DNA from 2 places in the Streptomyces sp. NPDC002076 genome. Region 1 is predicted to be linked to the other one. Evidence: riboswitches for the same ligand, from Rfam matches in the RefSeq annotation. Region 1 holds a riboswitch; the other holds the start of a gene.
The links. Region 1 has a riboswitch for glycine ahead of gcvT (glycine cleavage system aminomethyltransferase GcvT). Riboswitches for the same ligand answer to the same signal wherever they lie in the genome.

Region 1 (3,818 bases):
GATCACCTTCGGGCGGTGCTCCTTGGCGAGCCGCTCGACCTCGGCCATGTCGACCAGGCCGGTTGCGGCGTCCACGTGGTAGGCGACCACGTTGAACTGCTTGCCGGAGAAGTTCAGGCGCATGCCGTGGGTCAGATGGCCGCCGTGCGCCAGGTCCAGGCCGAGGATGGTGTCCCCGGGCTGGGCGAGGGCGAACAGGGCCGCCTGGTTGGCGGAGGCGCCGGAGTGGGGCTGGACGTTGGCGTACTCGGCGCCGAACAGCTCCTTGATCCGGTCGATGGCGATCTGCTCGGCGACGTCGACGTGCTCGCAGCCGCCGTAGTAGCGGCGGCCCGGGTAGCCCTCGGCGTACTTGTTGGTGAGGACGGAGCCCTGCGCCTCCATCACCGCGAGCGGCGCGAAGTTCTCGGAGGCGATCATCTCCAGCGTGGACTGCTGGCGGCCGAGCTCGGCGTCGACCGCGGCGGCGATCTCCGGGTCCAGCTCGTGCAGGGACGTGTTCAGGACGGTCATACGGCTACGACTCCTCAGCCGGCGGTCTCGGCGGCGTACTCGTCGGCGGAGAGCAGGTCGGCCGGCTCCTCCGCGACGCGCACCTTGAACAGCCAGCCGCCCTCGAAGGGGGCCGAGTTCACCAGCGACGGGTCGTTGACGACGTCGTCGTTGACCTCGGTGACCTCACCGGTGACCGGCGAGTACAGGTCGGAGACCGACTTGGTCGACTCCAGCTCGCCGCAGGTCTCGCCCGCGGTCACGGTGGAGCCGACCTCGGGGAGCTGGGCGTAGACCACATCGCCGAGCGCGTTGGCCGCGAACTCGGTGATGCCGACCGTCGACACGCCGTCCTCGGCGGGCGACAGCCACTCGTGCTCCTTGCTGTAGCGCAGCTGCTGGGGGTTGCTCATGACCTGAATTCTCCTGTACGCGCGGGAGTGCTGATGAAGGGGGGACTGCTGAGACCGCTGGTGAGCAGCGGAAACGTGCGCTGGGTCACACAGTGACCGCGCCCAGTGTCTACTTCTGCCGCTTGTAGAAGGGCAGCGCCACGACCTCGTACGGCTCGTGGCTGCCCCGGATGTCCACGCCGACGCCCTCGGTGCCCGGCGCCGCGTGCACCGCGTCGACGTAGGCCATGGCGATCGGCTTGCCCAGGGTGGGGGAGGGGGCGCCGGAGGTGACCTCGCCGATCACCTCGCCGCCGGCGACGACGGCGTACCCGGCACGCGGCACCCGGCGGCCCTCGGCGATCAGCCCGACGAGGACGCGCGGCGGGTTCGCCTCGGCCTTGGCGGCGGCCTCGGTGAGCGCCTCGCGCCCCACGAAGTCGCCCTCCTTCTCGAACTTCACCACCCGGCCGAGCCCGGCGTCGAAGGGGGTGAGCGAGGTGGTCAGCTCGTGCCCGTACAGCGGCATGCCCGCCTCCAGGCGCAGGGTGTCCCGGCAGGACAGGCCGCACGGGACCAGGCCGACGCCCTCGCCGGCCTTGGTCAGCGCCTGCCACAGCTCGACCGCGTGCTCGGGCTTCACGAACAGCTCGAAGCCGTCCTCGCCGGTGTATCCGGTGCGGGCGATCAGGGCCGGGACGCCGGCGACCGTGCCGGGCAGGCCGGCGTAGTACTTCAGGCCGTCGAGGTCGGCGTCGGTGAGGGACTTCAGGATGCCGGGGGACTCCGGGCCCTGGACGGCGATCAGCGCGTAGGCGTCCCGGTCGTCGCGGACCTCGGCGTCGAAGCCGGCGGCGCGCTCGGTCAGCGCGTCCAGCACCACCTGGGCGTTGGAGGCGTTGGCGACGACCATGTACTCGGTCTCGGCGAGCCGGTAGACGATCAGGTCGTCCAGGATGCCGCCGTCGGCCTGGCAGATCATGGTGTAGCGGGCGCGCCCCACGCCGATGGAGGCGATGTTGCCGACCAGCGCGAAGTTCAGGAAGGCGGCCGCCCCGTCGCCGGTGACGGTGATCTCGCCCATGTGGGAGAGGTCGAAGAGACCCGCCTTCGTCCGCACGGCGATGTGCTCGTCGCGCTCGGAGCCGTAGCGCAGCGGCATGTCCCAGCCGGCGAAGTCGGTCATCGTCGCACCGAGCGAGCGATGCAGGGCATCGAGCGCGGTGTGGCGCAGCTCAGTGGGTTCGGTACTGCTCATCGGTCGGTCGTCTCCCAGGAAGCAGGACGGGCGAGGAACGTTCCTCCCCATCTGTCATCGGAACCTGAGAGGTTCGCCACGACCGCCACGGGGACGATCACGGCTTGCACCTTGGGTGGAGCCACTGTCGCAGCAGCCCGCTTTTCAGATGTGCCTCGCCCGCGCGGTAACGGGGCCTGAGAGATTCAAGGGAGGGACTTGCTCCTTCGGCGTCCCAGCGAAGCTGCTGGGAACTCTCCCGCGCGGATTCAAGCGGCCGGTATGCAGTTGGCGGCCACATCATCGCACGGCGAGCGGGCTTTTGTAACCGACCTGTGGCAGGACGCGGACCCCGCCAACGACATCGTCCATTACCTTCTCTTTACACAGTCGGGCAATGAAGATTACCGGGCCGACAGGGGAGGACGATCACGGTGAACAGGACCCCGGTGTACGCCACCGCCACCACCACCGGCATCGCGGTGCCGAGGCAGCGTCCCGTCCCGGCCCCGGTCGTCCGGGACCTGCGGGACCGGGCCGGCCGCGGCCCGCACGCCCTGGCCTTCGGCCCCCGCGACCTCGCCGTGATCACCGGCTTGCCCGGCAGCGGCAAGTCGACCCTGATGCGGCGCGCGGTCACCGGCGCCCGCATCGACTCCCAGGACACCCGCGACCGCTGGGCGGCCCGCCTGCCGGCCTTCCTCCCCTACACCCTCTACCGCCCCCTGGTCCGCCTCGCCCACTACGCCGGTCTGCGCCGCGCCCTGCGTACCGGCGAGGGCGTCGTCGTGCACGACTGCGGCACCCAGTCCTGGGTGCGCGCCTGGCTCGCCCGGGAGGCCCGCCGCCGCGGCGGCACCCTTCATCTGCTCCTGCTCGACGTCACCCCCGAGACCGCGCGCGAGGGCCAGCGCGAGCGCGGCCGGGGCGTCTCCGGCTACGCCTTCCGCCGCCACCGCCGTACCACCGCCCGGCTGCTCGACGCGGTCGAGCGCGGCGAGCTGCCCGCGGGCTGCGGTGCGGCCGTGCTGCTGGACCGGCCGGCGGCAAACGCCCTGCGGCGGATCGCCTTCACAAGGTGAGGCACTGTCACAGCCACCCGCTAGCCTTCATGGTCACAGCAGTGGTTCCCAGCAGGCGGTAGGCAGATGGACTTCCCGGCGGACATTCCCGCGGACTTCCCGGCACAGGCGCACCCCCAGCCGCACGGCGGCTGGCCCGGCAACGAGCTGGAGGAGGTGCTCTCGGCCTCCCTCGGCATGCCCGCCGCGGCCGGCCGGATCATCGAGGTGCTGGGCCGGAGCCTGCTCTGGATCCCGCTGCCGAGCGGCGGCGGCCCGGACAGCGGCCCGCTCGACCTGCCCACGCTGGACACCGACGGCCAGGCGTATGTCCCGGTGTTCAGCTCCGAGGAGCAGCTGCGCCAGGCGGCCGGCTCCCACATGCCGTACACCATCGCCCCGGCCGTGGAGTTCGCCCGCGGCCTGCCCGCGCAGATCGGCATCGCGGTGAACCCCGACGCGCTGGTCGGCATCCCGCTCCCGCCTGCGGCGGTGGCCGAGCTGTGCCGCACCGGACGTACCCCGCTCGACGGCCCGAACAGCGGCGCCCGGGTCCGCCTCTTCGAGCCGGACTGGCAGGACGACCCGGTCGACTTCCTCTCCGCCGCGTCCGCCGAGTTCGCCGAGACCGGCGTG
Region 2 (3,818 bases), on a different contig from region 1:
GCTCACGCCGGTCGCCTTGGTCAGCGGACGCAGGTCGATGATGCATTCGTGCGCGACCAGGTTGCCGGGGCCGGTGTAGAGCACCGGGTAGTGCGGCTCCAGGCGCTTGGCGATGTAGTTCGCCGACAGCACGGCCACCTGCGTGGCGCGCTTGAGGCCCTCGCCGCCCATCAGACGGACGTACGCCCAGGAGATGGGCAGGATGCCGGCGGAACCCCAGGGGGCGGCCGAGATCGGGCCGACGCCCGTCTCCGGGCCCGCGGCGGGCTGCATCGGGTGGTTCGGCAGGTACGGCGCCAGGTGCGAGCGGACCGCGACCGGGCCGACACCGGGACCGCCGCCGCCGTGCGGGATGCAGAAGGTCTTGTGCAGGTTCAGGTGGGAGACGTCACCGCCGAAGTGGCCCGGCTTGGCGAGGCCGACCAGGGCGTTGAGGTTGGCGCCGTCGACGTAGACCTGGCCGCCGGCCTCGTGGACCCGGGCGCAGATGTCCGCGACGTGCTCCTCGAACACACCGTGCGTCGACGGGTAGGTGATCATCAGCACCGCCAGCTCGTCGCGGTACTGCTCGATCTTGGCGCGCAGGTCCTCGACGTCGATCTCGCCGTCCTCGGCGGTCTTGACGACGACGACCTTCATGCCGGCCATCACGGCGCTGGCGGCGTTGGTGCCGTGCGCGGAGGACGGGATCAGGCAGACGGTGCGCTGCTCGTCACCGCGCGCGCGGTGGTAGCCGCGCACGGCGAGCAGACCGGCCAGCTCGCCCTGGGAACCGGCGTTCGGCTGGAGGGAGACCTTGTCGTAGCCGGTGACCTCGGCGAGACGTTCCTCCAGCTCGCGGATGAGCGTGAGGTAGCCCTCGGCCTGCTCGGCCGGGGCGAAGGGGTGCAGCTGGCCGAACTCGGGCCAGGTGACCGGCTCCATCTCCGTGGTCGCGTTGAGCTTCATGGTGCAGGAGCCCAGCGGGATCATGCCGCGGTCGAGCGCGTAGTCGCGGTCGGCCAGCCTGCGCAGGTAGCGCAGCATCGCGGTCTCGGAGCGGTGCTGGTGGAAGACCGGGTGGGTGAGGAAGGCGTCGGTGCGCAGCAGCGCCTCGGGGAGGGTGTCCTCGGCGGTCGCGTCCAGCGCCTCGATGTCGCCCTCGACGCCGAAGGCGGACCACACGGCGGCGACCTGAGCCCGCTTGGTCGTCTCGTCGCAGGCGATCGAGACGTGGTCGGCGTCGGCCAGGTGCAGGTTGACGCCGTGGTCCCGGGCGGCGGCGACGATCTCGGCGGCCTTGCCGGGCACGCGCGCGGTGAGGGTGTCGAAGAAGGCGCCGTGCACGATCTCGACGCCGCCGGCCTTCAGTCCCTCGGCGAGGATCGTGGCGTAGCGGTGGGTGCGGCGGGCGATGGTCTGCAAGCCCTCCGGACCGTGGTAGACGGCGTACATGCCGGCCATCACGGCGAGCAGCACCTGCGCGGTGCAGATGTTGCTGGTGGCCTTCTCACGGCGGATGTGCTGCTCACGGGTCTGCAGCGCGAGCCGGTACGCCTTGTTCCCGTCGGCGTCGACGGAGACACCGACCAGCCGGCCGGGCAGGCTGCGCGCGAACTTCTCGTGCACGGCCATGTAGCCGGCGTGCGGACCGCCGAAGCCCATCGGCACACCGAAGCGCTGGGTGGTGCCGACGGCGATGTCCGCGCCGAGCTCGCCCGGCGAGGTCAGCAGGGTCAGCGCGAGCAGGTCGGCGGCGACGGTGACGAGCGCGCCCAGCTCGTGGGCCTGGTCGATGACCGGCTTGATGTCGCGTACGGCACCGGAGGCGCCCGGATACTGGATCAGCACGCCGTTTATCTCGCGCGCGGCGATGTCGGCCGGGATGCCGTCGCCGAGGTCGGCGACGACGACCTCGACACCGGTCGGCTCGGCGCGGGTCTGGATGACGGCGATGGTCTGCGGCAGCGCGTCCGCGTCGACCAGGAACAGGCCCTTCTTGTTCTTGCCCATGCGCCGGGACAGCGCCATGGCCTCGGCGGCGGCGGTGCCCTCGTCCAGCAGGGAGGCGCCCGAGGTGGGCAGCCCGGTGAGGTCGGCGACCATCGTCTGGAAGTTCAGCAGGGCCTCGAGGCGGCCCTGGGAGATCTCCGGCTGGTACGGCGTGTAGGCCGTGTACCAGGCCGGGTTCTCCATGACGTTGCGCAGGATGACGGGCGGGGTGAACGTCCCGTAGTAGCCCAGCCCGATCATGGAGTCGAGGACCTGGTTGCGGTCGGCCAGCGAGCGCAGCTCGGCGAGCACCTCGGCCTCGGTGCGGGCGCCCGGCAGGTCGAGGGCGTCGGCGTTCTTGATCACATCCGGCACCGCCGCGGCGGTGAGCTCGTCCAGCGAGCCGTAGCCGACCTGCGCGAGCATCTTGGCCCGCGCCTCCTGGTCGGGCCCGATGTGGCGCTGCTCGAACGGGATGCCCGCTTCGAGCTCCGGGAGCGGAATGCGATGGGCGGTCATTGCGGAGGCCTCCTGGTCTGACGCGACCTTCGAAGGGCACCACGGTGCGGGTGCCCCGACGGCCTCCCCCTCTGTCATCTCAACCTGAGAGCTTCACCGGGTATGTCCCGGCTTTCACCGTCGGTGAGAGCGGGAGCCGTCGACGCCCGCCCTGCTTTCCAGAGTGACCTCGTCCGTGCGGTACGTGAGCCTGAGAGATTCCGGGGAGGATTTGCTCCTTCGGCGCCTCCGAGGTGGTCGGAGGACTCTCCCGCACGGTGTCAGCAGCCGCTGTCAGCCTACCAGCGAGGTCAACAACGAGGCCCTCGAGTGGCCGCCTCCCTGAATGTGCTCTTTCGTAGTGCTTACGGATGAGTTGCGACCACGTGGAGGGAGAGGGACCGTGCAGACCGACATCGATCCGCGCAACCTGATCGGCCGCAAGGCGTTCGACCGCAATGGCACCAAGATCGGGACCATCGACGAGGTGTACCTCGACGACGCGACCGGAGTGCCCGAGTGGGCGGCGATACGCACCGGCCTGTTCTCCCGAGACGCCTTCGTCCCCCTGGAACCGAGCGAACTGATCGAAGGCTCCCTGCACGTCCCCTTCGACCGCGCCCTGATCAAGGACGCCCCCGACTTCGGCGTGGGCCGCCATCTCTCCCCCGAGCAGGAACTCCAGCTCTACCACCACTACGGTCTGGACGTGGCATCACCTCCCTCGGCCCCGGACCACGACTTCGGCAAGCTGGCGGGGTCGGAGGAAACCTGATCGGAGGCCTCCGCGACCAACGGCAGCGGCTCGGCGGGCTCCAGCGCAGGATCACCGACAAGGAACGTCCGCACCCTCCCCGGAAGGGACTGCGGCGTCTCGAACCGCACGGTGACCCGCCCCAGCCCACTCCCCTGCACCCACCCGTGCCCGTGCTCGGCGTGCCTTACGTCCTGTCCCGCACGCCAGTGCCTCTCGACGGGCTCCGGCCGCTCCACGACAACCTCGGCCCCGGCCTCCTCCGGCGTCTCCGCCGCCGGCGAGGGCATCGCCTGCGCGAACAGGTCCTCCTGGGTGTAGTCGGCGAGCCCGGAGACACCCACGCCCAGCAGCCGTACCCCACCCGTCGTGTCCACGGAGTCCAGGAGCCGCGCGGCCGCCTCCCGCACGACCGCCTGATCGTCCGTGGGCCCTCTGAGCGTCTCGGAGCGGGTCAGGGTCGAGAAGTCGTACCTGCGCACCTTCAGCACGATCGTCCGCCCCGACAGCCCGGCTCCGCGCAGCCGCCCCACACACCGGTCGGCCAGCCGCTGCACCTCCAGCCCGATCCGCAGCCGGTCGTGGATGTCCACGT

Region 2: it holds a riboswitch for glycine, as region 1 does, so the genes downstream of both, gcvP (aminomethyl-transferring glycine dehydrogenase) here and gcvT (glycine cleavage system aminomethyltransferase GcvT) in region 1, are expected to answer to the same signal.

The regions. Positions count from the first base shown of each region.
Region 1 covers NZ_JBSFDI010000007.1:178,807-182,624, forward strand. Annotated here, with positions in the region: gene glyA (serine hydroxymethyltransferase) at 1-513, opposite strand, end outside; gene gcvH (glycine cleavage system protein GcvH) at 528-905, opposite strand; gene gcvT (glycine cleavage system aminomethyltransferase GcvT) at 1,015-2,142, opposite strand; glycine riboswitch at 2,184-2,296, opposite strand; glycine riboswitch at 2,297-2,393, opposite strand; gene ACWCQS_RS17400 (AAA family ATPase) at 2,556-3,203, shown strand; gene ACWCQS_RS17405 (enhanced serine sensitivity protein SseB) at 3,270-3,818, shown strand, end outside.
Region 2 covers NZ_JBSFDI010000028.1:9,772-13,589, reverse strand. Annotated here, with positions in the region: gene gcvP (aminomethyl-transferring glycine dehydrogenase) at 1-2,490, opposite strand, end outside; glycine riboswitch at 2,659-2,753, opposite strand; gene ACWCQS_RS39250 (PRC-barrel domain-containing protein) at 2,873-3,244, shown strand; gene ACWCQS_RS39245 (DNA polymerase IV) at 3,166-3,818, opposite strand, start outside.